Regions from separate parts of the Streptomyces sp. LARHCF249 genome, predicted to be linked through region 2. Evidence: riboswitches for the same ligand, from Rfam matches in the RefSeq annotation. Region 2 holds a riboswitch; each other region holds the start of a gene.
The links. A riboswitch is a leader RNA that binds a small molecule or an ion and turns the genes downstream of it on or off. The one in region 2 is predicted to bind S-adenosylmethionine.

Region 1: another riboswitch for S-adenosylmethionine. It lies ahead of thrC (threonine synthase); the one in region 2 lies ahead of ACIPUC_RS08310 (aminotransferase class V-fold PLP-dependent enzyme).
Region 3: another riboswitch for S-adenosylmethionine. It lies ahead of ACIPUC_RS30165 (aminotransferase class V-fold PLP-dependent enzyme); the one in region 2 lies ahead of ACIPUC_RS08310 (aminotransferase class V-fold PLP-dependent enzyme).

The regions. Positions count from the first base shown of each region.
Region 1 is NZ_JBIXJQ010000009.1:96,378-106,276, reverse strand. It holds gene groL (chaperonin GroEL) at 1-910, opposite strand, end outside; gene ACIPUC_RS25455 (cold-shock protein) at 1,213-1,419, opposite strand; gene ACIPUC_RS25450 (MoaD/ThiS family protein) at 1,828-2,103, opposite strand; gene thrC (threonine synthase) at 2,142-3,440, opposite strand; SAM riboswitch class I at 3,434-3,585, opposite strand; gene ACIPUC_RS25440 (glucosyl-3-phosphoglycerate synthase) at 3,771-4,748, shown strand; gene ACIPUC_RS25435 (alpha,alpha-trehalose-phosphate synthase (UDP-forming)) at 4,795-6,150, shown strand; gene otsB (trehalose-phosphatase) at 6,200-7,048, opposite strand; gene ACIPUC_RS25425 (DUF3263 domain-containing protein) at 7,123-7,359, opposite strand; gene ACIPUC_RS25420 (ABC transporter substrate-binding protein) at 7,406-8,707, opposite strand; gene ACIPUC_RS25415 (ROK family protein) at 8,874-9,806, shown strand; gene nagA (N-acetylglucosamine-6-phosphate deacetylase) at 9,806-9,899, shown strand, end outside.
Region 2 is NZ_JBIXJQ010000002.1:762,566-772,464, forward strand. It holds gene qcrB (cytochrome bc1 complex cytochrome b subunit) at 1-1,163, shown strand, start outside; gene trpD (anthranilate phosphoribosyltransferase) at 1,328-2,392, shown strand; SAM riboswitch class IV at 2,477-2,593, shown strand; gene ACIPUC_RS08310 (aminotransferase class V-fold PLP-dependent enzyme) at 2,813-4,210, shown strand; gene ACIPUC_RS08315 (Lrp/AsnC family transcriptional regulator) at 4,585-4,866, opposite strand; gene ACIPUC_RS08320 (rhomboid family intramembrane serine protease) at 4,863-5,585, opposite strand; gene ACIPUC_RS08325 (hypothetical protein) at 5,723-5,962, shown strand; gene ACIPUC_RS08330 (NYN domain-containing protein) at 6,001-7,365, shown strand; gene ACIPUC_RS08335 (NlpC/P60 family protein) at 7,618-8,646, shown strand; gene ACIPUC_RS08340 (NlpC/P60 family protein) at 8,877-9,899, shown strand, end outside.
Region 3 is NZ_JBIXJQ010000012.1:172,282-182,180, forward strand. It holds gene ACIPUC_RS30135 (NlpC/P60 family protein) at 1-82, opposite strand, end outside; gene ACIPUC_RS30140 (NlpC/P60 family protein) at 313-1,341, opposite strand; gene ACIPUC_RS30145 (NYN domain-containing protein) at 1,594-2,958, opposite strand; gene ACIPUC_RS30150 (hypothetical protein) at 2,997-3,236, opposite strand; gene ACIPUC_RS30155 (rhomboid family intramembrane serine protease) at 3,374-4,096, shown strand; gene ACIPUC_RS30160 (Lrp/AsnC family transcriptional regulator) at 4,093-4,374, shown strand; gene ACIPUC_RS30165 (aminotransferase class V-fold PLP-dependent enzyme) at 4,749-6,146, opposite strand; SAM riboswitch class IV at 6,366-6,482, opposite strand; gene trpD (anthranilate phosphoribosyltransferase) at 6,567-7,631, opposite strand; gene qcrB (cytochrome bc1 complex cytochrome b subunit) at 7,796-9,427, opposite strand; gene qcrA (cytochrome bc1 complex Rieske iron-sulfur subunit) at 9,424-9,899, opposite strand, start outside.

The sequences.
Region 1 (9,899 bases), on a different contig from region 2:
CGACCTCCTCGGAGATGACCGTGCCACCGGTGAGGATGGCGATGTCGCCGAGCATGGCCTTGCGGCGGTCGCCGAAGCCCGGGGCCTTGACGGCGACGGACTTGAAGGTGCCGCGGATCTTGTTGACGACCAGGGTCGACAGGGCCTCGCCCTCGACGTCCTCGGCGATGATCAGCAGCGGCTTGCCGGACTGCATGACCTTCTCCAGGAGCGGCAGCAGGTCCTTGACCGAGCCGATCTTGGAGTTGACGATCAGGATGTACGGGTCGTCGAGCGACGCCTCCATACGCTCCATGTCGGTGGCGAAGTACGCCGAGATGTAGCCCTTGTCGAAGCGCATGCCCTCGGTGAGCTCGAGCTCGAGACCGAAGGTCTGCGACTCCTCGACGGTGATGACGCCTTCCTTGCCGACCTTGTCCATGGCCTCGGCGATGAGCTCGCCGATCTGGGTGTCAGCGGCGGAGATGGAGGCCGTGGAAGCGATCTGCTCCTTGGTCTCGACATCCTTCGCCTGCTCGAGCAGGGCGCCCGAGACGGCCTCGACGGCCTTCTCGATGCCACGCTTGAGGGCCATCGGGTTGGCGCCGGCAGCCACGTTGCGCAGGCCCTCGCGGACGAGCGCCTGGGCGAGCACGGTGGCGGTGGTCGTACCGTCGCCGGCGACGTCGTCCGTCTTCTTGGCGACTTCCTTGACCAGCTCGGCGCCGATCTTCTCGTACGGGTCCTCGAGCTCGATCTCCTTGGCGATGGAAACACCATCGTTGGTGATCGTGGGGGCGCCCCACTTCTTCTCAAGGACGACGTTGCGACCCTTGGGGCCAAGGGTGACCTTGACGGCGTCGGCGAGCTGGTTCATCCCACGCTCGAGACCGCGCCGGGCCTCCTCGTCGAACGCAATGATCTTGGCCATCTGAAGTGGTCCTCCCGGACAGCGGTGGATTGCTCCTGGACCGCGCCCGCGCCCGCGACGGACGGCCTGCGTGCCCGGCGGTTCCTTCCCGCCGGACCCTGCGGGCCTCACCGACCCGGTCCTCGTTCAGTAGCACTCTCACCAGGAGAGTGCTAACGCCAATGATTAGCACTCGACCCCCGCGAGTGCAAGCGGCTTGGGGCAACACCCCGGTGAACACACCGGCGACGCGCGAGGGGCCCACATCCCGTGTCCAGGATGTGGGCCCCTCATGTACGCGTGGGCGGTCGATCGCGCCGGGACTAGCCGAGTGCGAGCTTGACCATGTCCGCCTGCGGACCCTTCTGGCCCTGCGAGATCTCGAACTCGACCCGCTGACCCTCTTCAAGGGTGCGGTACCCGTCCATCTGGATGGCGCTGTAGTGGACGAACACATCCGCACCACCGTCGACCGCGATGAAGCCGTAGCCCTTCTCCGCGTTGAACCACTTGACGGTGCCCTGAGCCATGCCTAACTCCCCTATTACTGGCCCTTGCGCAGGAACGCACTTCGCGGTCCCGGGTCATCACTTGCGTCGGAACGCGTCGACCGAGGCTGAATGTATCCGCGCCGGTGCTGTCTGCAACAGGTCAATCCGACGAGAATTCTGGACACGGGGAAACATAGAAATAGAGTGAAAATCTGGCATATTCCAGGGCAACTCGGGCCCGGCATATCTCGCCAAAGCCCCATACCGCACTTGCACATTGACCCGATGTCGACCCTCACGCGACCCGTTCATATGCGGCGGGCAAGTCCAGCGGAGGGGACTTCCCCAACCCTACCGCGCCCAATCAAACAGAATTACCCCCTCCGCTTATTAACGGAGGGGGTAATTACGTTTCGCGTATCAGCCGGCGGGGCCGTGCCGGTCCGGTCAGCCCCCGGCGACGGCGGGAATGATCGAGACACCCGCGCCGTCCGGCGTCGCCGCCGCCAGCCCGCCCTCGAAGCGCACGTCGTCGTCGTTGACGTAGACGTTCACGAAGCGGCGCAGCTTGCCCTGGTCGTCGAGCACGCGGGCGGCGATGCCCGGGTGGCTCTTGTCGAGCGACTCGATGACCTCGGCGAGGGTCGCCCCCTCGGCGGGGACCTCGGCCTGACCGCCGGTGTAGGTGCGCAGGATGGTGGGGATGCGGACGTTGACGCTCATGGCGGTACTGCCTTTCCGGTAGTGCAGGGGGGGTCGGGTCAGGCCAGGCCGGCGGCGCGGAACGCGTCCAGGCTCGGGCGGATGGTGGCGGTCTGGCCGCTGTCCGCGGCCACCGCCTCCAGGGTCTTGAGGCCGTCTCCGGTGTTCAGGACGACGGTGGTCAGCGCCGGGTCGAGCTGCCCGTTCTCGATGAGCTTCTTCGTGACGCCGACGGTCACGCCGCCCGCGGTCTCGGCGAAGATGCCCTCGGTCTGCGCGAGGATCTTGATGGCCTCGACGACCTGCTCGTCGGTGACGTCCTCGACGAAGCCGCCGGTGCGCCGCGCGATGTCCAGGACGTACGGGCCGTCCGCCGGGTTGCCGATGGCCAGGGACTTGGCGATGGTGTTCGGCTTCTGCGGGCGGACCACGTCGTGACCGGCCTTGAAGGCGGTCGACACCGGGGAGCAGCCCTCGGCCTGGGCACCGAAGATCTTGTACGGCTTGTCCTCGACGAGACCGAGCTTGATCAGCTCCTGCAGGCCCTTGTCGATCTTCGTCAGCTGCGAGCCGGACGCGATCGGGATCACGATCTGGTCGGGCAGCCGCCAGCCGAGCTGCTCGCAGATCTCGTACGCCAGGGTCTTGGAGCCCTCGCCGTAGTACGGGCGCAGGTTGACGTTGACGAAGCCCCAGCCCTCGCCCAGCGGGTCGCCGATGAGCTCGGAGCAGAAGCGGTTCACGTCGTCGTAGTTGCCCTCGATGCCGACGAGGTCGCCGCCGTAGACACCGGCCATGACGACCTTGCCCTGCTCCAGGTCGTGCGGGATGAACACGCAGGAGCGGAAGCCGGCGCGGGCGGCCGCGGCGCCGACGGCGCCGGCCAGGTTGCCGGTGGAGGAGCAGGACAGGGTGGTGAAGCCGAAGGCGCGGGCCGCCTCGACGGCGATGGCCACGACGCGGTCCTTGAAGGAGTGCGTCGGGTTGCCGGAGTCGTCCTTGACGTAGAGCTTGCCGGTGACGCCGAGCTCCTTGGCCAGGTTCTCCGCGTCCACGAGCTTGGTGAAGCCCGGGTTCAGGCTCGGCTTGGAGGCCACGTCCGCGGGGACCGGCAGCAGCGGCGCGTAACGCCAGATGTTGTTCGGGCCGGCCTCGATCGCGGCGCGCAGGGCCTCGGGGTCGCCGGTGGGAAGGTCGTAGGCGACTTCCAGCGGTCCGAAGCACTCGGCGCACGCGAAGATCGGACCGAGTTCGAAGCGGGTACCGCACTCGCGACACGAGAGGCCGGTGGCAGGTCCGAGATCAACAGAGGTGGCAACAGTCTGTGCAGCCATGATGGCGAGGCCCTTTCTCCTCATCTTCCCCATGGCGCACTTCGCCATGAGACGGAATTGGCACCTTCCCTAGCCGGGGCCCCGCGGGATGCTTGTCGCATCGCGAGAACCGACTGGAGGGTTGCCGGGGCTTCAACGGGCCGTGTCCCTCTGCCCCTCTGGATGAGCGGTATGGCACCGGCACACGCGCTCTATGGCGCGCCGGTGCGTTTATGCGCGAGGACCCCCGGCATGCGGTGGTCCTTCGCGTTGTTCAAGACTGTAACCGAAGGCCCGGGCGGTTGAGACAGGCGTCCGAACCGCGAGATGGATCACTTTTCGGTCAATACGACCAAGCCGCAAGGAGTGCTCAGAGTGCTGGAAGAGGTGGAGCGCTGGCTGGCCGACCGCTCCTGGTCCGCCGCCGACCGACCGCTCGACCAGCTGCTGGAGCGGAAACGGGCAGCTGGGACCACGGTCAGCGTGGTGCTGCCGGCGCTCGACGAGGAGGCGACGGTCGGCGCGATCGTCGAGGTGATCCGGCGTGAGCTGATCGAGGGACTGCCGGTGCCGCTGGTGGACGAGCTGATCGTGATCGACTCGGACTCCAGCGACGCTACGGCGGAGGTGGCGGCGAAGGCCGGTGCGCGCGTGGTGCACCGCGACGACATCCTGCCGCGGCTCCCGGCGCTGCCCGGCAAGGGCGAGGTGCTGTGGCGCTCCCTGCTGGCCGCCACCGGGGACGTCATCTGCTTCGTCGACGCCGATCTGCGGGACTTCTCGGCCACCTTCGTCTCCGGGATCGTGGGGCCGCTGCTGACCGAGCCGGACGTGCAGTTCGTGAAGGCCATGTACGACCGCCCGCTGGGCGACGCCCCGGGCCAGGGCGGCCGGGTCACGGAGCTGGTGGCCCGCCCGCTGCTCAACCTGCACTGGCCGCAGCTGGCCGGCTTCGTCCAGCCGCTGGGCGGCGAGTACGCCGTACGCCGCTCCCTGCTGGAGCGCCTGCCCTTCCCCGTCGGGTACGGCGTCGAGCTCGGCCTGCTGGTCGACGCGCTGCACATGGTCGGGCTGGACGCGCTGGCCCAGGTGGACGTGGGCGTACGGCTCCACCGCCATCAGGACGGGCAGGCGCTGGGCCGGATGGCCGCGGCGATCTACCGCACCGCGCAGCTGCGGCTCTCGCGCGGGCAGTCCCCCGGCTACCGCTGGGGGCACCCCCTCGTACGGCCGGAGCTGACGCAGTTCGAGCGGGGCCCGGACGGGTTCGTACCGCGCACGTACCCGGTGGACACCGAGGAGCGGCCGCCGATGCTGGGCATCGAGGAATACGCCGTGCGCCGCGCGGCCTGACGGCTTCGGAAGTTTGCGCGAGGCCGGGCCGGGCTAGGTTCGCGGCATGGCTGCATCTCAGGTACTCGTCGCCGCCAACCGCGGCCCGCTCTCGTACGCCCTCGACAACGACGGCGCGCTCAGCGCCCGGCGCGGCGGGGGCGGTCTCGTCTCCGGGCTCTCCGCGGCCCTCGCGGAGCAGCCGGAGGCGCTGTGGATCTGCGCGGCCCTGTCGGACGCGGACCGGGAGGCGGTCCGGCGGGGGGTCGCGGAGCCTGGCGTCCGCATGCTGGACATCGATCCCACGATGTACGACGACGCGTACAACGGCATCGCGAACTCGGTGCTGTGGTTCACCCACCACCACCTGTACGACGTTCCGCGCGAGCCGGTCTTCGACGCGGAGTTCCGGCGGCGCTGGGCGTCGTACACGGCGTACAACCAGGCCTTCGCGGAGGCCCTGGCCGAGGAGGCGGCGCAGGGTGCGTACGTCCTCGTGCAGGACTACCACCTGGCGCTGGTCCCGGGCGCGCTGCGCGAACTGCGGCCCGACCTGCGGATCGGGCACTTCACGCACACGCCGTGGGCGGCGAAGCCGTTCCTGGACATGCTCCCGGACGACGTCCGGGAGCAACTGCTCCACGGGATGCTCGGGGCGGACGTGCTGGGCTTCCACACCCGGGCCTGGGCGGACAGCTTCCTGGACGGCGCGGGCCGGGGGAACGTGGCGGTGTTCCCGCTGGGCGTCGACGCGCAGGAGCTGCAGGCGCTGGCCCACCGGCCGGAGGTGAACGACAAGCTGGCGCAGCTGCGGGCGGAGGTCGGCGACCTGAAGACGATCGTCCGGGTGGACCGGACGGAGCTGTCCAAGAACATCCTGCGGGGGCTGCTGGCGTACCGGGAGCTGCTCACGGTGCATCCCGAGTGGCGGGGCCGGGTGGTGCACCTGGCCTCGGCCTACCCGTCGCGGCAGGACCTGAAGGTGTACCGGGACTACACGGAGTCGGTGCGGGAGCTGGCGGCGGCGGTGAACGCGGAGTTCGGCACGGCGGACTGGCAGCCGGTGCTGGTGTCCGTGCAGGACGACTTCGCGCGGTCGCTGGCGGCCTATCGCATGGCGGACGTGGTGCTGGTGAATCCCGTGCGGGACGGGATGAACCTGGTGGCGAAGGAGGTGCCGGTGGTTTCGGAGGCGGGGTGCGTGCTGGTGCTGTCGCGCGGGGCGGGGGCGTACGAGGAGCTCGGGCAGGACTCGTTGACGGTGAACCCGTACGACGTCTCGGAGACGGCCGCTGCGCTGCACGCGGCGCTGGCCATGCCGGCGGAGGAGCGCGCGGAGCGCACGAAGCGTCTGGCGGCCGCCGCCACCGCCCTGCCGCCGGCGGCCTGGTTCACGGCCCAGCTGGCCGCGCTGCGCGCCTGAGCCGCGGGTCCGTTGCCGGGGGCGCTGCCCCCGCCAACGGACCCGCAGGTCAGGAACGCGCCGCCGCGGCCAGGGCTGCGAGGAAGGCGACCACCGCGCCGGGGCCCGGCAGGACCAGGTCGGCGCGGGAGGCGAGTTCCGGGACTTCCGCGGAGCCGCTGCACACCAGGAGCCCCGGCAGGCCGTCGGCCCTCCGCTTCTCGACCGCCGAGTACGCGGCCAGGTCGCCCAGGTCGTCGCCCGCGTACAGCACCGCCTCCGCGCCCGTCTCCGCCAGGAACTCGGTGAGGGCGACGCCCTTGTCCATGCCCGGGGGCCGCAGTTCCAGGACCGCGCGGCCCGGCTCCACCATCAGCCCGTGCCGCGCCGCCAGCTCCGCCAGGGGTTCGCGGAGCGCCGCGAACGCCGCCTCCGGATCCTCGGCGCGCCGCGTGTGGACGGCCAGCGCCCGGCCCTTCTCCTCGATCCACGTGCCCCGCCAGGCCCCGATCGAGTCGAGGAAGCCGGGGAGCTCGGCCCGTACCGCCGCCACCCCGGGGTGTTCGGCGGGGGCGTGCACGATCCCGCTGACGGCGTCCCAGCGTTCGGCCCCGTAGTGGCCGAGGACGACCAGGTGTTCCAGGCCCGGGACCCCGGCGAAGCCTCCGTAGCGGACGGCGACGCCCGCCGGCCGGCCGGTGATCACGGCGACGGAGGCCACCTCGGGGGCCAGCGCGGCCAGGGCGGGTACGGCTCCGGGGTGGGCCCGCGCCTGGTCCGGGTCCGGGACGATCTCGGCGAGGGTGCCGTCGAAGTCCAGGGCGACCACGGAACGGCGTGGTGCGCGGAGCAGGGCCTCGAGTCCCTCGCGTCCGGCTGCGGTGACGGGCATCGGCAAGTCGTGCGGATGGCTCCCCATACGGACGACCCTAACGGCCGCGCCGGGCGACGGCTATGGCGCGGACCACCCGGCCCGTGCGCTGCCCGTGCGCCCTAACGCCGGGCCCGCTGGGCCTCGCGGAGGCGGCGCAGGCGGTTCACCGTGCCCGGTGCGTGGGCCAGCGCGCGGGGATCGTCCATCAGCGCGTTGAGCAGCTGGTAGTAGCGGACCGGGGTCATCCCCAGCCCTTCCCGTATCGCCCGCTCCTTGACCCCCGGCCCGGGCCAGGTGCGTCCCTCGTACGCGAGCACCGCGGCCTCCGTGGCCGTCAGCCGCCCGTCGTCCGTCATACCGCCAGATTAACGCCGCCCACCGACACCGGCCGGGCGGCCCCGCTCACCTCGGCTCGGCCGCCCGCGCCTTCGCCGCGATCGCCTCCAGCACCTTGGCCGGCTGCCCGCCCGGCTGCACCGACGTGCCGATGTTCTGCTTGATGTCCTCGCTGACGCCCGCCCAGGACTTCTTGCCCACCGGGTAGAGCCGTGAGGACGGCAGGGCGTCCAGGAAGGTCTTCAGCTGCGGCGCGGTCCCGCCCGTACCGGCCTGGGCGGCCCGGTAGCCGGTGGTGGTGGCCGGGAGCAGGTCGTACATGCCGGTGAAGGCCGTCACGTTCTTCGCCTCGTACAGGTGGTCCAGGAACTTCCCGGACTCCTTGCGGTGGCCGTTCTTGAAGGCCATCACCCAGTCGGCGACGCCCATCGCCGAGCGCTCGGTGCCGTCGGAGGTCGGCATGGTGACCATGCCGAGCTTGACGCCCTTGGCGGCCGCCTGCTTGATCAGCGTCGGGTGGCCGTTGAGCATGCCGGCCTCGCCGCGCGTGAAGGCGTCGAAGGCGTCCTGCCGGTTCAGCTTGGCGGGTTCGACGGGCCCCGTCAGGCCCTGGCCGACCATCTTGTCGCGGAGGAACTCCAGCGCCTTGGCGTTCTCGGCGGAGTCGAGGGAGTACTGCTCCTCGTTGTCGGTGTAGCCGCCGCCGGCCGACAGCATCCACATCATCGTCTCGGCCTGGGCCTCCTCGCGGCCCAGCGGCAGTGCGAAGGGGGTGGGAACGCCCGCGGCCTTGAGCTTCTTGGCGGCCGCCTCCAGCTCCGCCCAGCTCTTGGGCTGCCAGCCGTTCTTGGCGTCCTTCGCGACGACCCCGGCGTCGGCCAGCAGCTTCTCGTTGTAGAAGAGGAGCCGGGTGCTGGCCACGAAGGGCAGCCCGTACTGGATCCGCTTGACCTTGCCCGCGTCGGCGAGCGGGCCGAGGAAGTCGGCCTCGGTCTTGACGGAGAGCAGCTCGTCCGCCGCGTAGAGCTTGCCCGCCTCCGCGTAGTCCGCGTACGCGCCGATCTGTGCGATGTCGGGGGCCTTGCCCGCCTTGACCATCTCGGCGACCTTGGCGTCGACCTCGGACCAGGAGTAGACGCTGACCTCGACGTTGATCCCCGGGTTGGTCTTCTCGAAGTCCTCGGCGAGCGACTTCCAGTAGGTGGCCGACGAGTTCTGCGGATTGTCCCCGTACTCGGCCGCCACGACCCGCAGGGTCACCTCGTTGTCCCCGGTGAGTCCGCCGACGGTTCCGCAGCCGGTCAGTGTCACGGCCGTCAGGAAGAGTGCGGCGCCGGGCGCGGCCAGGCGCAGGTTTCGGCGGTTCACAGTTCTCGTTCCACCCCTTGTTGTACGTACGATCCACGTAAGGTCTACACCACTTTGGCCGCTGGTCCACATCCTTGGTCCCGAATTTGTATGGCCGCTCAACAATCCCCCTCAATGGACTAGACCTTTCCCCGTGAAGCACGCGAGACTGTCCCCTGTGAAACCCGTGAAACACGTCATCGCCCTCGATGTGGGCGGCACCGGGATGAAGGCCGCCCTGGTCGCCGCCGACGGCACCCTGCTCCACGAGGCGCGCCGCGCCACCGGGCGCGAGCGGGGCCCCGACGCCGTCGTCGAGACGATCCAGGACTTCGCCGCCGAGCTGCTCGCCATCGGCCGGGAGCGCTGCGGAGAGGGCGCCTCGGCGGCCGGAGTCGCCGTCCCCGGCATCGTCGACGCCGAGCACGGGATCGCCGTCTACGCGGCGAACCTGGGCTGGCGCGACGTACCGCTGCGCGCGCTGCTCAGCGCCCGGCTCGGCGGCATCCCGGTGGCCCTCGGCCACGACGTGCGCACGGGCGGCCTCGCCGAAGGCCGCATCGGAGCGGGCCGGGGCGCCGACCGCTTCCTCTTCGTCCCGCTGGGCACCGGCATCGCCGGAGCCATCGGCATCGCCGGCCGCATCGAGGCCGGCGCCCACGGCTACGCCGGAGAGATCGGCCACATCGTGGTCCGCCCCGGCGGCCCCGCCTGCGGCTGCGGCCAGCACGGCTGCCTGGAGACCCTCGCCTCCGCCTCCGCCGTCTCCCGCGCCTGGGCCGCCGCCAGCGGCGCACCCGAGGCCGATGCGGCCGACTGCGCCAAGGCCGTCGAATCCGGCGACGAGCGCGCCCGCGAGGTGTGGCTGGCCGCCGTCGGCGCCCTCGCCGACGGCCTGGTCACCGCGATCACCCTGCTGGATCCGCGCACGCTGATCATCGGTGGCGGGCTCGCCGAGGCGGGGGAAACCTTGTTCACACCACTACGGACGGCCGTCGAGGAGCGCGTGACGTTCCAGCGGCTGCCCCACATCGTTCCGGCGGCCCTCGGGGACACCGCCGGATGCCTGGGCGCAGGGCTGCTCGCCTGGGACCTACTCGCCACGGAGGTACCTGCCTGATGTCCGGAAGCGCGCACAGCACCGTTCTCTCCGGCGCCAGGGTGGTGCTGCCCACCGGAATCGTGGCGGGCGGCCGGGTCATCGTCGACGGCG
Region 2 (9,899 bases):
TCGGCATGTTCACCGGTTTCACCGGTTACTCGCTGCCGGACGACCTGCTCTCGGGTACCGGTGTCCGCTTCATGCAGGGCGCCATCCTGTCCGTCCCGGTCGTCGGCACGTACCTGTCGATGTTCCTGTTCGGCGGGGAGTTCCCGGGCGGCGACTTCGTCGCGCGGTTCTACTCGGTGCACATCCTGCTGCTGCCCGGCATCATGATGGGCCTGCTGGTGGCCCACCTGATCCTGGTCTTCTACCACAAGCACACCCAGTTCCCCGGCCCCGGCAAGACGAACAACAACGTCGTCGGCATGCCGCTGCTGCCGGTCTACATGGCCAAGGCCGGAGGCTTCTTCTTCCTGGTCTTCGGTGTCATCGCGGCCATCGCGGCGCTCGCCTCGATCAACCCGATCTGGGCGCTCGGCCCGTACCGCCCGGACCACGTGTCCACCGGTGCGCAGCCCGACTGGTACATGGGTATGCCGGAAGGCCTGATCCGGGCCATGCCCGGCTGGGAGATCAACCTGTGGGGCCACACGCTCGTCCTGGGCGTGTTCATCCCGCTGCTGCTCTTCCCGCTGGTGCTGGGCGCGATCGCCGTCTGGCCGTTCATCGAGTCCTGGGTCACCGGTGACAAGCGCGAGCACCACCTGCTGGACCGCCCGCGCAACGTCCCGACCCGTACGGCCTTCGGTGTCGCCTGGATCGCGGAGTACATCGTGCTCCTCATCGGCGGCGGCAACGACATGTTCGCGCAGTACTTCCACCTGTCGCTGAACGCGCTCACCTGGTTCGTCCGGATCGGCTTCTTCGTCGTCCCGGTGCTCGCCTTCATCGCCACCAAGCGGATCTGCCTCGGCCTCCAGCGCCGGGACCGGGACAAGGTGCTGCACGGTCGCGAGACCGGCATCATCAAGCGCCTGCCGCACGGTGAGTTCGTCGAGGTCCACGAGCCGCTCTCGCAGGACAAGCTGCACACGCTCACCTCGTACGTCACCTACGAGCCGATCGAGATCGGCCCGACGGTCGACGAGAACGGTGTCGAGCGCAAGGTGAAGCTCAGCCAGAAGCTGCGCGCGAAGCTCAGCAAGGGCTTCTACGCCGAGGGCAACCAGATCCCGAAGCCCACGGTGGAGGAGTACAAGGAGATCCAGAGCGGCCACGGCCACCACTGATCCCGTTTGAGGGACTGATTTCGGTCAGTCCTCGTGTCGCCACGGCGAGAGCCCCGTCCAGTGTCTGGACGGGGCTCTTTGCCGTCTCCGGGGCTGGATAGGCTGAAGCCCTTCCCATTCGACGTGGGCCCCACATCGGCGGGCGACGACAGCAGGAGCGGACCATGAACGTTGCGACCCCGGCAGGCGGCGACAGCGTGGCGGCCCGTGGCTGGCCGGGCGTACTCGAGGCGCTGCTCACCGGACGGGACCTGAACGCGGAGGACACCGCCTGGGCCATGGACCGGATCATGCGCGGCGAGGCCACCGACGCCCAGATCGCCGGCTTCGCGGTCGCGCTGCGGGCCAAGGGGGAGACGGTCGCGGAGATCAACGGCCTGGTCCGGGCCATGTACGCACACGCCAACCTCATCGAGGTGCCGGGCCGCACGGTGGACATCGTCGGCACCGGCGGCGACGGGGCGAAAACGGTGAACATCTCCACGATGTCGGCGATCGTCGTGGCCGGTACGGGCGCCAAGGTGGTCAAGCACGGCAACCGGGCCGCGTCCTCCGCGAGCGGCTCCTCGGACGTGCTGGAGAAGCTCGGCGTCAACCTGGACCTCACCCCCGCGCGGGTGGCGGAGGTCGTGGAGGAGGCCGGCATCACCTTCTGCTTCGCGGTGAAGTTCCACCCGGCGCTGCGGCACGTGGCCGCGGCCCGCAAGGAGCTGGGCATCCGCACCACCTTCAACTTCCTCGGCCCGCTGACCAACCCGGCCAAGGTCCGTGCCCAGGCCACGGGCGTCGCGGACCCCCGGGTTGCCCCGATCGTGGCCGGCGTCCTCGCCGAGCGCGGCTCCTCGGCGCTCGTCTTCCGCGGCGACGACGGCCTGGACGAGCTCACCACCACCGCCACCTCGCGGGTGTGGTGGGTACGCGACGGCAAGGTCGCCGAGCAGCCCTTCGACCCCCGTGACGTGGGCATCTCCCTGGTCGACGTGTCGGAGCTGCGGGGCGCGGACGCCTCGTACAACGCCGACATCGCCCGCCGCCTGCTGGCCGGCGAGACCGGCCCGGTCCGCGACGCGGTCCTGCTGAACTCGGCGGCGGCCCTGGTGGCGCTGGACCCGGGCTCGGGCAGCCTGGAGGAGCAGATCGCGGCGGGCATCGCCCGCGCGGCGGAGTCGGTCGACTCGGGCGCGGCCCGGGCCGCCCTGGAACGCTGGGTGGCGGCCAGCAACGCCTGACGCCGTGCTTTTCGGTCAAGGCCCCGGTCCGGATGGTGGACCGGGGCCTTGCGCGTGCGGGATCTTGTGGCAGGATGCTGACCAGGTCACGAGTGACAGCGTTTAGGCCCCGGCTTGCTGTCCGGCAACCCTCCTTCCGTGGCGGGGTGCCCCGGGTGATGACCAGGTCGTAGGCAGCGAGGTCTACGGCAAGCGCGGATCCCTCGACACCAGGGGTCCTGGTCTCTCGAGGAGCGTTTTCCGTGAGCAAGCGAATGCGATAGGGCGACTCCGCCCCTTCTTCAACCCTCGGACCAGGGTCGTTTCCGCGTACCCGCGTTCAGCTCCGAGGGCTTCCCGTACCCCGCCGCACGGCGCCGCGCCGTGGCCGCGTACGGGCACACCGAAGCCATTCACCCCTGCCTGCCGGGAGATTCCGCCATGTCCGCATCCCTGAACGCCGCCGCCACCGCCGCCCCCGTCACCGCCGTCGACCCCGCCTGCGCGGAGCCGCTGCCGGTCCTCGGACGGGACGTCACCGTCCCGCTCGTCACCGGCAGCGAGGTCACCTACGCCGCCCTCGACTACGCGGCCAGCGCCCCCGCGCTCCAGCGGGTCTGGGACGACGTGGCCGCGTACGCCCCGTACTACGGCAGCGTCCACCGCGGCGCCGGCTACCTCTCGCAGCTCTCCACCGACCTCTTCGAGCAGAGCCGGGCCACGGTCGCCGAGTTCCTCGACTGCCGCCCCGCCGACCAGGTGGTCTTCACCCGGTCCACCACCGACTCCCTGAACCTGCTCGCGGCCGCCCTCCCGGCCGGCTGCCAGGTCTTCGTCTTCGAGACCGAGCACCACGCAGCGCTGCTGCCGTGGACGGACGCGCAGGTCACCTACCTCAACGCCCCCCGCACCTCGGACGAGGCCGTCGCCACCCTGGAGCGGGCGCTCGCCGACCGGGCGCCCTACGGCCCGGCCCTGGTCTGCGTCACCGGCGCCTCCAACGTCACCGGTGAACTGTGGCCGGTGAAGGAGCTCGCCGCCGCCGCGCACGCCCACGGCGCGCGGATCGTCCTGGACGCCGCCCAGCTGGCCCCCCACCACCCCGTCTCGGTCCAGGACCTCGACGTGGACTGGGTCGCCTTCTCCGGCCACAAGCTCTACGCCCCCTTCGGCTCGGGCGTCCTCGCCGGCCGCGCGGACTGGCTCCAGGAGGCCGAGCCGTACCTGGCCGGCGGCGGCGCCTCCCGCACGGTCGCCCGCCGCGCGGACGGCGGGGTGGACGTCGAGTGGCACGCCACGGCCGCCCGCCACGAGGCCGGCTCCCCGAACGTGATCGGCGTCTACGCGATCGCCTCCGCCTGCCGGGCCCTTCGGGAAGCCGGGTTCGAGAACCTGGTGGCCCGCGAGCGGCACCTCATCACCAAGGTCCGCGAGGGCCTGGCCGGCGTCCCGGCGGTCCGCGTCCTCTCCCTGTTCGGCGACGGCGCCCCGCGCGTCGGCGTCATCTCGTTCGTCGTGGACGGCTGGAACAGCTCCCACTTCGCGGCCGCCCTGTCCGCGGAGTACGGGATCGGCGTGCGCGACGGCCTGTTCTGCGCCCACCCGCTGGTCCGCACCCTGCTGGGCAGCGAGCCGCAGGCCCAGGGCGAATGCGGCGCCCCGGAGGCGGCCTCTTCGTCCGGCGGAACCCCCGCCCTGAACGCCATCCGCGTCAGCTTCGGCGCAGGCACCCCGGACGAGCACGTGGAGCGCTTCGTCCGCGCGGTGCGCGAACTCGTCGCGGACGGCGCGAAGTGGCAGTACCGCACCGAGCAGGGCCGCTGCGTCCCGGCCGTCTGACAGGCTGCGGACCATGACGTACTGGGACCCGATACCGACCGCCGCCACGCTGGAACCGGTACGGCTCCCCTCCGGGGCCCCGTGGACGGGACGGTGGCAGGAGCGCAACTGGCGCACCGTGCCGGGCCCCTTCTACGGGGCGGAGACCGACAGCTGCCGGACGGTACGGCTGCGGGCTCCGGAGCTCGTGCTCTACGACGACCTGACCCCGGAGTCGGTCCGGGACTGGTGGCGCGACCGCGGCCGCGTCCGGGAGTGGGCGGCGGGCGCCGGATGGGGCGCCCGGCCCGGCCGGGCGAGCGGCTGCCCGGGCTCTGACGGAGAACCCGGCCCCGCCGGCGTTCGAGGCGGACCGGGGCGGAGCCGAGGGCGACCTACGCGTCGAGGCCGATGGCGAACGCCGCCTCGAGGTCGTGCTGCGAGTACGTACGGAACGCCACGTGCGTGTCGGTCGCCTCGACGCCCGGGATCTTGCTGATGCGGCCCGGGATGATGTCCGCCAGGTTCTCGTGGCGGGCCACGCGGACCAGCGCGATCAGGTCGTACGTCCCCGTGACGGAGTAGACCTCGCTGACGCTGTCCAGCGCGGCGATGGACTCGGCGATCTCGGGGATGCGGTCCACGCTGGTCTTGATGAGCACGATCGCGGTGATCACGGCTGGCTGTCTCCCTCGGTGGCCGTCGCTGGTCGCCCCACTCTAGTCGCAGGCCGATAACGCGCCCACGCGTACAGGAAGCCGACGGAGAAGCCCACCAGATGGGCCAGATAGGCGACCCCGGGACCGCTGCCCGCACGGTGCGCCGCCACCCCTTGGAGGGCGAACCAGAACAGCAGCACGATCCACGCCGGGAACCGCAGCGGCAGGAAGAAAAGGAACGGGAACAGGCTCGTCACCCTGGCCCGCGGGAGCAGGTACAGGAAGGCGCCCAGCACCGCCGAGATGGCCCCGGACGCCCCGACCAGCGTCTGTGCGGACCCCGCGTTGGCCGCCGCGTACACCGCCAGCGCCGCGTACCCCGTACAGACGTAGAACACGAGGAACGCCGGCCGGCCCATCCGCTCCTCCGCCATCGCGCCGAACACGTGGAGGAAGAGCATGTTGCCGAGCAGGTGCAGCCAGCTCCCGTGCACGAACAGCGCGGTCAGCGGGGTCAGCCAGGCCCGCGGGCGGCCCGTGAACAACTCGTCCGGTACCACTCCCCAGCGCCGGAAGTACTCCGTACCGGCGGTCAGCAGCCCCTCGCCGGTCCCGTAGGCCGGGTTCAGCCCCGAGGCCGGGCCGAGTACGAACACCAGGGCGCAGCCCGCGATCAGCGCATGGGTGACCACCGGTCCCCGGGCGGCCTCGCGAACGGCCTGCCACCTTACGATCATGTGACAGAGCATGACGCAACCCACCCCACCCGAGGCGGTGGCAGGCCGTAGGGTTACGAGCCGGCGTCCGCCCAATCGGCGCGGACGGCTCAGCAGACGGCTTTAATTGAATCAGCTACGAAGGAGAGAGCGGCCTGATGACGGTTCCCCTGCCGACCGACACCACCCGGTGGCGCTGCACCCTGTGCGGCAACCTCACGCGCTTCGACGTCACCCGTTCGTCGAAGGTCGTGGAGTACGTCCACCTGGACCTCGCCGGGGAGCCCAAGGTCGAGGAGCGCGAGGTGGTCAATGAGACCATCGAGTCGGTCCGCTGCCGCTGGTGCAACGCGGTGGACCAGATCGAGCTCGTGGACAGGCCGGGCGCGGACTCCTGACGGAGCCCCGCCCACAGGTAGATCGGTAGGGGTGACGGATTGTGGAGCCAGCAAGCGGCGCTGAGCCGGCCGATGCGGCCGGCGACGCCGCCGAGGTGCTCGACCGCCCGCTGCCGGAAGGCGTGCGGCGCCGGGTCGTCGCGCTCGTCTCGGACGCCTTCGGCGGACTGACGGTCGCTGACCTCCCGGCGCAGCTGCGCCAGTACGCCCGTTTCACCCCGACCCGGCGCGCCAAGTTCGCGGGCAACGCGATGGCCGCGGCGGTCGAGACCGACCCCGTGTTCCGCAGCCGGGTCGCCGAGAAGCTGCGCGAGGCGCAGGCGGACCTGGCCGGTGCGCTGGAGTCCGGCGCACCGCCCGCCGCCGCGGATCCGCTGGACGTGGCGGCCGCCGCGTACGTCCTGAGGCCGGTCGGCTGGGTCAAGCTGGTGGCCGCCGCGGGCGAGGAGGCGCAGCGCGCCGACGCCGAGCGGGTCGGCGAGGAGACCCGGCGCGAGCTGGACCGGCTGCGCGAGGAGCTGGCGCAGGTGCGGAACCTGCAGCGCTCGGGCGGCGAGCAGGTGCGGGCCGAGCTGGACGAGGCCCGCAAGGAAGCGGAATCGCTTCAGCGCAAGCTGCGCAGCGCGCTCAGCGACGTCAAGCGCGGCGAGGCGGCCCTGCGCAAGGTCAACACGGAGATCGACGGGATCCGCGGCGAGGCGGCCGCACGGGTGGCCGCCGCCGAGAGCGAGACCCGGCGGCTCAAGTCCCGGCTGGCGGAGGTGGAGACGGCGCTGGAGACCTCGCGCCGGGCCACCCGCGAGGGACGCAGCATCGAGGACATGCGGCTGCGGCTGCTGCTGGACACCGTGCTGGACGCGGCGGCGGGGCTGCGCCGCGAGCTGGCGCTGCCGCCGGTGTCGACACGCCCGGCGGACACCGTGGAGGCCGTGGAGCCGGGCCGGATGACGCCGAAGGACATCGCGGCGCGTGCCCTGTCGGAGACCGACCCGGCGCTGCTGGACCAGCTGTTGGCGCTGCCGCAGGCCCACCTGGTGGTCGACGGCTACAACGTGACCAAGACGGGCTATCCGACGATGCCGCTGGAGAAGCAGCGGCTGCGGCTGCTGGGCGGGCTGTCGATGCTGGCCGCGCAGACGGGCGCGGAGATGACCTGCGTCTTCGACGGGGCGGAACTGGCCGCCCCGGTGCTGCTCGCGCCGCCGCGCGGGGTCCGGGTGCTGTTCTCCAAGGCAGGGGTGACGGCGGACGAGCTGATCCGCCAGCTGGTGCGCGCGGAGCCGCCCGGCCGGCCGGTGGTCGTGGTCTCCACCGACCGGGAGGTCGCGGACGGGGTGGCCAAGGCGGGTGCGCGGCCGGTCGCGTCCGCTTTGCTACTGAAGCGGCTTTCGCGCGTTTCGTAACTCCCGCCCCGCATGCCCGAATTGGCAGGGCTCTCAGGGAACGTACCGTCAAGTGACCTGCACAGAGCGTGCGCTGTAGGTAAAGAAGCTGGTCGGGGACCGACTTTTTTCCCGGCAGGATTTGAACTGATCACAGTCGGGTCACTAGGGTCTGCTCAAACCTTCGTGCGGTAGATCACTCATTCGGGGTGGCAGCGAAGGTGCTGCCGAGTTGCGTTCTTCGGCGGCTCTAGGAAGAAGGAGCTCGCCTTCGTGGCGTCCCACCGTCGACCCAAGCAGCCGACCCGCGCTCGTGTGACCGTACTGACCGCCACCGCGGCCGCGGCCGTCGCGCTCTCCACCCAGGGCGCCACCGCCGCCCCGGCGAAGCCGAGCAAGGACGAGGTCAAGTCCCAGGTCGACGCGCTCTACGAAGAGGCGGAGCAGGCCACCGAGAAGTTCAACGGGGCCAAGGAACGCCAGGAGAAGCTCGAGAAGGAGATCGGGCAGCTCCAGGACCAGGTCGCGCGCGGCCAGGGCGACCTCAACGAGCTGCGCGGCACGCTCGGTTCGATGGCGAGCGCGCAGTACCGCAGCGGCGGCATAGACCAGTCGCTCGCCCTGCTCCTCTCCGAGGACCCCGACAGCTACCTCGACAAGGCCTCCTCCCTGGAGCACCTGAGCGGCAAGCAGGTCGAGGCGGTCCAGAAGATCCAGGCCAAGCAGCGCACCCTCGCGCAGCAGCGCCAGGAGGCCGCCGGCAAGCTCGCCGACCTCGACGCCACCCGCAAGGAGCTCGGCGAGAAGAAGAAGGTCTCGCAGGAGAAGCTCGCCGCGGCCCAGGCCCTGCTCAACACCCTGACCGCGCAGGAGCGCGCGGCGCTCAAGGACGAGGAGTCGCGCGCCAGCCGCAGCGACAGCCAGCGCGTCGACCTCGGCAACGTGAGCGCCTCCGGCCGCGCCGGTGCCGCCCTGGCGGCCGCCAAGACCAAGCTGGGCGGCGCGTACGTCTCCGGCGCCACCGGCCCGAGCGCCTTCGACTGCTCCGGGCTGACCCAGTGGGCGTACAAGCAGGCCGGTGTGAGCATCACCCGCACCACCTACACCCAGGCGAACGACGGCACCCGCATCAGCCGCAGCCAGCTCCAGCCCGGCGACCTGGTCTTCTTCTACAACGACCTGCACCACGTCGGCCTCTACGCCGGCAACAACATGACGCTGCACGCCTCCAACCCGCGCGGCGGCATCAAGTACGAGTCGATGGACAACATGCCCTTCATGTTCGGCGTCCGCGTCTCCTGACGCGCCGCCCACCGCCCATCCGGGCGAATTCCAGGGCTCCGCTCTGACCCCGCGCCCCGCCGGTGACCTGCGTCTCCGGTGGGGCGTCACCGTGCGTGCCCGCCGACGGTCGTTGGTCGGTGCCCGGTGGCGCGGCTACTGTCTGCCAGCGCGTAACCCGGCACACGTCCGTCCACGGGGGGCGGACCCGGGCCACTCCTGAGCGGTCTCTGGGAAGGGAGCGGTTTCACGTGGCGTCCCATCGCCGGCCCGGGCTCGGCAGCCTCGACCGGAACACGAAGGCCACCGTCCTCACCGCCGCCGCGGCCACGGCCGCCGTCGCCATGACGGGCGCACCTGCGAGCGCCGCCCCCGGCCTGCCGCAGGACCCCGCAGCGGGCTCCCGCGCCCAGGTCGACCGGCTCTTCGAGGAGGCGGAGCAGGCCACCGAGCGCTTCAACGAGGCGGGCGAGAAGGCCGGCCGGCTGCGCGCCGAGGTCAACCGGGCCCAGGACGCGGTCGCCCGCGGCCAGGAGCGCATCAACACGATGCGGGGCATCCTCGGCACCTTCGCCGGGGCCCAGTACCGCAGCGGCGGCATCGACCCCGCCGTCGGCCTGATGCTGGCCGAGAACCCCGACGCGTACCTGGAGCAGGCCGCCGCCCTGGACCGGCTGACCGGCCGCCAGGCCCGGCAGCTGGACGAGCTCCGCGAGGAGCAGCGCCGGCTCGGCCAGGAGCGCCGGGAGGCCTCCCGCAAACTCGCCGAACTCGACGCGCTGCGCGCCGACGTGGCCCGGCACAAGCGCTCCGTCACGGCCAAGCTCGCGGCCGCCCGGCGGCTGCTCAACGCCATGCCCTCCGAGGAACGGGCCGATTTCGAGCGCGCCTCCCGCTCGGGCGGCCGCTTTGACGCGCTGCCCGACCTGCCCTCCGCGGGTCCCGAAGGGCCCTCGTCGGGGCGCGCCGCGGCCGCCGTGATGGCGGCCCGGGCCGCGGTCGGCCGCCCGTACGTGTGGGGCTCCACCGGCCCCTCCGGCTTCGACTGCTCCGGGCTGATGGTCTGGTCGTACCGGCAGGCCGGGGTCTCGCTGCCGCGCACCTCGCAGGCCCAGCGGCACGCCGGCCGCCAGGTGCCGCTGTCGCAGGCCCGCCCGGGCGACCTGGTGACGTACCGCTCGGACGCCAGCCACGTCGGCATGTACGTCGGCAACGGCCAGGTGGTGCACGCCCCGTACCCCGGGGCCAGGGTCCGCTACGACCCCGTCGGGATG
Region 3 (9,899 bases), on a different contig from region 2:
CCGTGGCCGCGGCGGCGGTGAGGACGGTGGCCTTCGTGTTCCGGTCGAGGCTGCCGAGCCCGGGCCGGCGATGGGACGCCACGTGAAACCGCTCCCTTCCCAGAGACCGCTCAGGAGTGGCCCGGGTCCGCCCCCCGTGGACGGACGTGTGCCGGGTTACGCGCTGGCAGACAGTAGCCGCGCCACCGGGCACCGACCAACGACCGTCGGCGGGCACGCACGGTGACGCCCCACCGGAGACGCAGGTCACCGGCGGGGCGCGGGGTCAGAGCGGAGCCCTGGAATTCGCCCGGATGGGCGGTGGGCGGCGCGTCAGGAGACGCGGACGCCGAACATGAAGGGCATGTTGTCCATCGACTCGTACTTGATGCCGCCGCGCGGGTTGGAGGCGTGCAGCGTCATGTTGTTGCCGGCGTAGAGGCCGACGTGGTGCAGGTCGTTGTAGAAGAAGACCAGGTCGCCGGGCTGGAGCTGGCTGCGGCTGATGCGGGTGCCGTCGTTCGCCTGGGTGTAGGTGGTGCGGGTGATGCTCACACCGGCCTGCTTGTACGCCCACTGGGTCAGCCCGGAGCAGTCGAAGGCGCTCGGGCCGGTGGCGCCGGAGACGTACGCGCCGCCCAGCTTGGTCTTGGCGGCCGCCAGGGCGGCACCGGCGCGGCCGGAGGCGCTCACGTTGCCGAGGTCGACGCGCTGGCTGTCGCTGCGGCTGGCGCGCGACTCCTCGTCCTTGAGCGCCGCGCGCTCCTGCGCGGTCAGGGTGTTGAGCAGGGCCTGGGCCGCGGCGAGCTTCTCCTGCGAGACCTTCTTCTTCTCGCCGAGCTCCTTGCGGGTGGCGTCGAGGTCGGCGAGCTTGCCGGCGGCCTCCTGGCGCTGCTGCGCGAGGGTGCGCTGCTTGGCCTGGATCTTCTGGACCGCCTCGACCTGCTTGCCGCTCAGGTGCTCCAGGGAGGAGGCCTTGTCGAGGTAGCTGTCGGGGTCCTCGGAGAGGAGCAGGGCGAGCGACTGGTCTATGCCGCCGCTGCGGTACTGCGCGCTCGCCATCGAACCGAGCGTGCCGCGCAGCTCGTTGAGGTCGCCCTGGCCGCGCGCGACCTGGTCCTGGAGCTGCCCGATCTCCTTCTCGAGCTTCTCCTGGCGTTCCTTGGCCCCGTTGAACTTCTCGGTGGCCTGCTCCGCCTCTTCGTAGAGCGCGTCGACCTGGGACTTGACCTCGTCCTTGCTCGGCTTCGCCGGGGCGGCGGTGGCGCCCTGGGTGGAGAGCGCGACGGCCGCGGCCGCGGTGGCGGTCAGTACGGTCACACGAGCGCGGGTCGGCTGCTTGGGTCGACGGTGGGACGCCACGAAGGCGAGCTCCTTCTTCCTAGAGCCGCCGAAGAACGCAACTCGGCAGCACCTTCGCTGCCACCCCGAATGAGTGATCTACCGCACGAAGGTTTGAGCAGACCCTAGTGACCCGACTGTGATCAGTTCAAATCCTGCCGGGAAAAAAGTCGGTCCCCGACCAGCTTCTTTACCTACAGCGCACGCTCTGTGCAGGTCACTTGACGGTACGTTCCCTGAGAGCCCTGCCAATTCGGGCATGCGGGGCGGGAGTTACGAAACGCGCGAAAGCCGCTTCAGTAGCAAAGCGGACGCGACCGGCCGCGCACCCGCCTTGGCCACCCCGTCCGCGACCTCCCGGTCGGTGGAGACCACGACCACCGGCCGGCCGGGCGGCTCCGCGCGCACCAGCTGGCGGATCAGCTCGTCCGCCGTCACCCCTGCCTTGGAGAACAGCACCCGGACCCCGCGCGGCGGCGCGAGCAGCACCGGGGCGGCCAGTTCCGCCCCGTCGAAGACGCAGGTCATCTCCGCGCCCGTCTGCGCGGCCAGCATCGACAGCCCGCCCAGCAGCCGCAGCCGCTGCTTCTCCAGCGGCATCGTCGGATAGCCCGTCTTGGTCACGTTGTAGCCGTCGACCACCAGGTGGGCCTGCGGCAGCGCCAACAGCTGGTCCAGCAGCGCCGGGTCGGTCTCCGACAGGGCACGCGCCGCGATGTCCTTCGGCGTCATCCGGCCCGGCTCCACGGCCTCCACGGTGTCCGCCGGGCGTGTCGACACCGGCGGCAGCGCCAGCTCGCGGCGCAGCCCCGCCGCCGCGTCCAGCACGGTGTCCAGCAGCAGCCGCAGCCGCATGTCCTCGATGCTGCGTCCCTCGCGGGTGGCCCGGCGCGAGGTCTCCAGCGCCGTCTCCACCTCCGCCAGCCGGGACTTGAGCCGCCGGGTCTCGCTCTCGGCGGCGGCCACCCGTGCGGCCGCCTCGCCGCGGATCCCGTCGATCTCCGTGTTGACCTTGCGCAGGGCCGCCTCGCCGCGCTTGACGTCGCTGAGCGCGCTGCGCAGCTTGCGCTGAAGCGATTCCGCTTCCTTGCGGGCCTCGTCCAGCTCGGCCCGCACCTGCTCGCCGCCCGAGCGCTGCAGGTTCCGCACCTGCGCCAGCTCCTCGCGCAGCCGGTCCAGCTCGCGCCGGGTCTCCTCGCCGACCCGCTCGGCGTCGGCGCGCTGCGCCTCCTCGCCCGCGGCGGCCACCAGCTTGACCCAGCCGACCGGCCTCAGGACGTACGCGGCGGCCGCCACGTCCAGCGGATCCGCGGCGGCGGGCGGTGCGCCGGACTCCAGCGCACCGGCCAGGTCCGCCTGCGCCTCGCGCAGCTTCTCGGCGACCCGGCTGCGGAACACGGGGTCGGTCTCGACCGCCGCGGCCATCGCGTTGCCCGCGAACTTGGCGCGCCGGGTCGGGGTGAAACGGGCGTACTGGCGCAGCTGCGCCGGGAGGTCAGCGACCGTCAGTCCGCCGAAGGCGTCCGAGACGAGCGCGACGACCCGGCGCCGCACGCCTTCCGGCAGCGGGCGGTCGAGCACCTCGGCGGCGTCGCCGGCCGCATCGGCCGGCTCAGCGCCGCTTGCTGGCTCCACAATCCGTCACCCCTACCGATCTACCTGTGGGCGGGGCTCCGTCAGGAGTCCGCGCCCGGCCTGTCCACGAGCTCGATCTGGTCCACCGCGTTGCACCAGCGGCAGCGGACCGACTCGATGGTCTCATTGACCACCTCGCGCTCCTCGACCTTGGGCTCCCCGGCGAGGTCCAGGTGGACGTACTCCACGACCTTCGACGAACGGGTGACGTCGAAGCGCGTGAGGTTGCCGCACAGGGTGCAGCGCCACCGGGTGGTGTCGGTCGGCAGGGGAACCGTCATCAGGCCGCTCTCTCCTTCGTAGCTGATTCAATTAAAGCCGTCTGCTGAGCCGTCCGCGCCGATTGGGCGGACGCCGGCTCGTAACCCTACGGCCTGCCACCGCCTCGGGTGGGGTGGGTTGCGTCATGCTCTGTCACATGATCGTAAGGTGGCAGGCCGTTCGCGAGGCCGCCCGGGGACCGGTGGTCACCCATGCGCTGATCGCGGGCTGCGCCCTGGTGTTCGTACTCGGCCCGGCCTCGGGGCTGAACCCGGCCTACGGGACCGGCGAGGGGCTGCTGACCGCCGGTACGGAGTACTTCCGGCGCTGGGGAGTGGTACCGGACGAGTTGTTCACGGGCCGCCCGCGGGCCTGGCTGACCCCGCTGACCGCGCTGTTCGTGCACGGGAGCTGGCTGCACCTGCTCGGCAACATGCTCTTCCTCCACGTGTTCGGCGCGATGGCGGAGGAGCGGATGGGCCGGCCGGCGTTCCTCGTGTTCTACGTCTGTACGGGGTACGCGGCGCTGGCGGTGTACGCGGCGGCCAACGCGGGGTCCGCACAGACGCTGGTCGGGGCGTCCGGGGCCATCTCGGCGGTGCTGGGCGCCTTCCTGTACCTGCTCCCGCGGGCCAGGGTGACGAGCCTGTTCCCGTTCCTTTTCTTCCTGCCGCTGCGGTTCCCGGCGTGGATCGTGCTGCTGTTCTGGTTCGCCCTCCAAGGGGTGGCGGCGCACCGTGCGGGCAGCGGTCCCGGGGTCGCCTATCTGGCCCATCTGGTGGGCTTCTCCGTCGGCTTCCTGTACGCGTGGGCGCGTTATCGGCCTGCGACTAGAGTGGGGCGACCAGCGACGGCCACCGAGGGAGACAGCCAGCCGTGATCACCGCGATCGTGCTCATCAAGACCAGCGTGGACCGCATCCCCGAGATCGCCGAGTCCATCGCCGCGCTGGACAGCGTCAGCGAGGTCTACTCCGTCACGGGGACGTACGACCTGATCGCGCTGGTCCGCGTGGCCCGCCACGAGAACCTGGCGGACATCATCCCGGGCCGCATCAGCAAGATCCCGGGCGTCGAGGCGACCGACACGCACGTGGCGTTCCGTACGTACTCGCAGCACGACCTCGAGGCGGCGTTCGCCATCGGCCTCGACGCGTAGGTCGCCCTCGGCTCCGCCCCGGTCCGCCTCGAACGCCGGCGGGGCCGGGTTCTCCGTCAGAGCCCGGGCAGCCGCTCGCCCGGCCGGGCCGGGCGCCCCATCCGGCGCCCGCCGCCCACTCCCGGACGCGGCCGCGGTCGCGCCACCAGTCCCGGACCGACTCCGGGGTCAGGTCGTCGTAGAGCACGAGCTCCGGAGCCCGCAGCCGTACCGTCCGGCAGCTGTCGGTCTCCGCCCCGTAGAAGGGGCCCGGCACGGTGCGCCAGTTGCGCTCCTGCCACCGTCCCGTCCACGGGGCCCCGGAGGGGAGCCGTACCGGTTCCAGCGTGGCGGCGGTCGGTATCGGGTCCCAGTACGTCATGGTCCGCAGCCTGTCAGACGGCCGGGACGCAGCGGCCCTGCTCGGTGCGGTACTGCCACTTCGCGCCGTCCGCGACGAGTTCGCGCACCGCGCGGACGAAGCGCTCCACGTGCTCGTCCGGGGTGCCTGCGCCGAAGCTGACGCGGATGGCGTTCAGGGCGGGGGTTCCGCCGGACGAAGAGGCCGCCTCCGGGGCGCCGCATTCGCCCTGGGCCTGCGGCTCGCTGCCCAGCAGGGTGCGGACCAGCGGGTGGGCGCAGAACAGGCCGTCGCGCACGCCGATCCCGTACTCCGCGGACAGGGCGGCCGCGAAGTGGGAGCTGTTCCAGCCGTCCACGACGAACGAGATGACGCCGACGCGCGGGGCGCCGTCGCCGAACAGGGAGAGGACGCGGACCGCCGGGACGCCGGCCAGGCCCTCGCGGACCTTGGTGATGAGGTGCCGCTCGCGGGCCACCAGGTTCTCGAACCCGGCTTCCCGAAGGGCCCGGCAGGCGGAGGCGATCGCGTAGACGCCGATCACGTTCGGGGAGCCGGCCTCGTGGCGGGCGGCCGTGGCGTGCCACTCGACGTCCACCCCGCCGTCCGCGCGGCGGGCGACCGTGCGGGAGGCGCCGCCGCCGGCCAGGTACGGCTCGGCCTCCTGGAGCCAGTCCGCGCGGCCGGCGAGGACGCCCGAGCCGAAGGGGGCGTAGAGCTTGTGGCCGGAGAAGGCGACCCAGTCCACGTCGAGGTCCTGGACCGAGACGGGGTGGTGGGGGGCCAGCTGGGCGGCGTCCAGGACGATCCGCGCGCCGTGGGCGTGCGCGGCGGCGGCGAGCTCCTTCACCGGCCACAGTTCACCGGTGACGTTGGAGGCGCCGGTGACGCAGACCAGGGCCGGGCCGTAGGGCGCCCGGTCGGCGAGCGCCCGCTCCAGGGTGGCGACGGCCTCGTCCGAGGTGCGGGGGGCGTTGAGGTAGGTGACCTGCGCGTCCGTCCACGGCAGCAGCGCTGCGTGGTGCTCGGTCTCGAAGACGAAGACCTGGCAGCCGGCCGGGAGGGCGGCCGCGAGCAGGTTCAGGGAGTCGGTGGTGGACCGGGTGAAGACCACCTGGTCGGCGGGGCGGCAGTCGAGGAACTCGGCGACCGTGGCCCGGCTCTGCTCGAAGAGGTCGGTGGAGAGCTGCGAGAGGTAGCCGGCGCCGCGGTGGACGCTGCCGTAGTACGGGGCGTACGCGGCCACGTCGTCCCAGACCCGCTGGAGCGCGGGGGCGCTGGCCGCGTAGTCGAGGGCGGCGTAGGTGACCTCGCTGCCGGTGACGAGCGGGACGGTGACGTCCCGTCCGAGGACCGGCAGCGGCTCCGCGCAGGCGGGGTCGACGGCGGTGACGGGGGCGGCGGTGGCGGCGGCGTTCAGGGATGCGGACATGGCGGAATCTCCCGGCAGGCAGGGGTGAATGGCTTCGGTGTGCCCGTACGCGGCCACGGCGCGGCGCCGTGCGGCGGGGTACGGGAAGCCCTCGGAGCTGAACGCGGGTACGCGGAAACGACCCTGGTCCGAGGGTTGAAGAAGGGGCGGAGTCGCCCTATCGCATTCGCTTGCTCACGGAAAACGCTCCTCGAGAGACCAGGACCCCTGGTGTCGAGGGATCCGCGCTTGCCGTAGACCTCGCTGCCTACGACCTGGTCATCACCCGGGGCACCCCGCCACGGAAGGAGGGTTGCCGGACAGCAAGCCGGGGCCTAAACGCTGTCACTCGTGACCTGGTCAGCATCCTGCCACAAGATCCCGCACGCGCAAGGCCCCGGTCCACCATCCGGACCGGGGCCTTGACCGAAAAGCACGGCGTCAGGCGTTGCTGGCCGCCACCCAGCGTTCCAGGGCGGCCCGGGCCGCGCCCGAGTCGACCGACTCCGCCGCGCGGGCGATGCCCGCCGCGATCTGCTCCTCCAGGCTGCCCGAGCCCGGGTCCAGCGCCACCAGGGCCGCCGCCGAGTTCAGCAGGACCGCGTCGCGGACCGGGCCGGTCTCGCCGGCCAGCAGGCGGCGGGCGATGTCGGCGTTGTACGAGGCGTCCGCGCCCCGCAGCTCCGACACGTCGACCAGGGAGATGCCCACGTCACGGGGGTCGAAGGGCTGCTCGGCGACCTTGCCGTCGCGTACCCACCACACCCGCGAGGTGGCGGTGGTGGTGAGCTCGTCCAGGCCGTCGTCGCCGCGGAAGACGAGCGCCGAGGAGCCGCGCTCGGCGAGGACGCCGGCCACGATCGGGGCAACCCGGGGGTCCGCGACGCCCGTGGCCTGGGCACGGACCTTGGCCGGGTTGGTCAGCGGGCCGAGGAAGTTGAAGGTGGTGCGGATGCCCAGCTCCTTGCGGGCCGCGGCCACGTGCCGCAGCGCCGGGTGGAACTTCACCGCGAAGCAGAAGGTGATGCCGGCCTCCTCCACGACCTCCGCCACCCGCGCGGGGGTGAGGTCCAGGTTGACGCCGAGCTTCTCCAGCACGTCCGAGGAGCCGCTCGCGGAGGACGCGGCCCGGTTGCCGTGCTTGACCACCTTGGCGCCCGTACCGGCCACGACGATCGCCGACATCGTGGAGATGTTCACCGTTTTCGCCCCGTCGCCGCCGGTGCCGACGATGTCCACCGTGCGGCCCGGCACCTCGATGAGGTTGGCGTGTGCGTACATGGCCCGGACCAGGCCGTTGATCTCCGCGACCGTCTCCCCCTTGGCCCGCAGCGCGACCGCGAAGCCGGCGATCTGGGCGTCGGTGGCCTCGCCGCGCATGATCCGGTCCATGGCCCAGGCGGTGTCCTCCGCGTTCAGGTCCCGTCCGGTGAGCAGCGCCTCGAGTACGCCCGGCCAGCCACGGGCCGCCACGCTGTCGCCGCCTGCCGGGGTCGCAACGTTCATGGTCCGCTCCTGCTGTCGTCGCCCGCCGATGTGGGGCCCACGTCGAATGGGAAGGGCTTCAGCCTATCCAGCCCCGGAGACGGCAAAGAGCCCCGTCCAGACACTGGACGGGGCTCTCGCCGTGGCGACACGAGGACTGACCGAAATCAGTCCCTCAAACGGGATCAGTGGTGGCCGTGGCCGCTCTGGATCTCCTTGTACTCCTCCACCGTGGGCTTCGGGATCTGGTTGCCCTCGGCGTAGAAGCCCTTGCTGAGCTTCGCGCGCAGCTTCTGGCTGAGCTTCACCTTGCGCTCGACACCGTTCTCGTCGACCGTCGGGCCGATCTCGATCGGCTCGTAGGTGACGTACGAGGTGAGCGTGTGCAGCTTGTCCTGCGAGAGCGGCTCGTGGACCTCGACGAACTCACCGTGCGGCAGGCGCTTGATGATGCCGGTCTCGCGACCGTGCAGCACCTTGTCCCGGTCCCGGCGCTGGAGGCCGAGGCAGATCCGCTTGGTGGCGATGAAGGCGAGCACCGGGACGACGAAGAAGCCGATCCGGACGAACCAGGTGAGCGCGTTCAGCGACAGGTGGAAGTACTGCGCGAACATGTCGTTGCCGCCGCCGATGAGGAGCACGATGTACTCCGCGATCCAGGCGACACCGAAGGCCGTACGGGTCGGGACGTTGCGCGGGCGGTCCAGCAGGTGGTGCTCGCGCTTGTCACCGGTGACCCAGGACTCGATGAACGGCCAGACGGCGATCGCGCCCAGCACCAGCGGGAAGAGCAGCAGCGGGATGAACACGCCCAGGACGAGCGTGTGGCCCCACAGGTTGATCTCCCAGCCGGGCATGGCCCGGATCAGGCCTTCCGGCATACCCATGTACCAGTCGGGCTGCGCACCGGTGGACACGTGGTCCGGGCGGTACGGGCCGAGCGCCCAGATCGGGTTGATCGAGGCGAGCGCCGCGATGGCCGCGATGACACCGAAGACCAGGAAGAAGAAGCCTCCGGCCTTGGCCATGTAGACCGGCAGCAGCGGCATGCCGACGACGTTGTTGTTCGTCTTGCCGGGGCCGGGGAACTGGGTGTGCTTGTGGTAGAAGACCAGGATCAGGTGGGCCACCAGCAGGCCCATCATGATGCCGGGCAGCAGCAGGATGTGCACCGAGTAGAACCGCGCGACGAAGTCGCCGCCCGGGAACTCCCCGCCGAACAGGAACATCGACAGGTACGTGCCGACGACCGGGACGGACAGGATGGCGCCCTGCATGAAGCGGACACCGGTACCCGAGAGCAGGTCGTCCGGCAGCGAGTAACCGGTGAAACCGGTGAACATGCCGAGGACCAGCAGCAGGAAGCCGAAGATCCAGTTGATCTCGCGCGGCTTGCGGAACGCGCCGGTGAAGAAGACGCGCATCATGTGCACGACCATCGCCGCGACGAAGATCAGCGCGGCCCAGTGGTGGATCTGACGGATGAGCAGGCCGCCGCGGACGTCGAAGCTGATGTCCAGGGTCGAGGCGAAGGCCTCGGACATCATGACGCCCTGCATGGGCACGTACGAGCCGTGGTAGACGACCTCGTTCATGCTCGGGTGGAAGAACAGCGTCAGGTACACACCCGTGAGGATGATGATGATGAAGCTGTAGAGGCAGATCTCACCCAGCATGAAGGACCAGTGGTCCGGGAAGATCTTGCGCATGTTGGCCTTGGCCAGGCCGTAGATGCCCAGGCGGCCGTCCGCCCAGTCGGCTACGCGCTCGCCGGCCGGCGCTTTGCGCGCCTTGGTGTCAGTGGTCGCAGTGCTCATCCGCGCTCCCAGAATGCAGGACCGACGGGCTCTTCGAAGTCGCCGAGCGCTTCGAGGAAGCCTTCGTCATTCACACCGATCCGCAGCTGCGGAAGCGCGTGACCAGCCGGGCCGAAGATGACACGGGCGCCGTCGGAGAGGTCGAAGGTGGACTGGTGGCACGGGCAGAGCACGTGGTGCGTCTGCTGCTCGTACAGGCTGATCGGGCAGCCGACGTGGGTGCAGATCTTGGAGTAGGCCACGATCCCGTCGTGGGACCACTCCAGCTCCTGCTTGTCCTTGATGTCCTCCGGCTTGATCCGGACGATCATCAGGGCGGCCTTGGCGATCTGGACCTGGAAGTCGTGCTGCTCCTCCTCCAGGCCTTCCGGCATGGCGAAGGTCAGCGAACCGACCAGGACGTCCTCGGGACGCAGCGGCTCCATCGTGTTCTGGTTGATGAGCAGCTTGCCCTTGGCCCACAGGGTCTTGC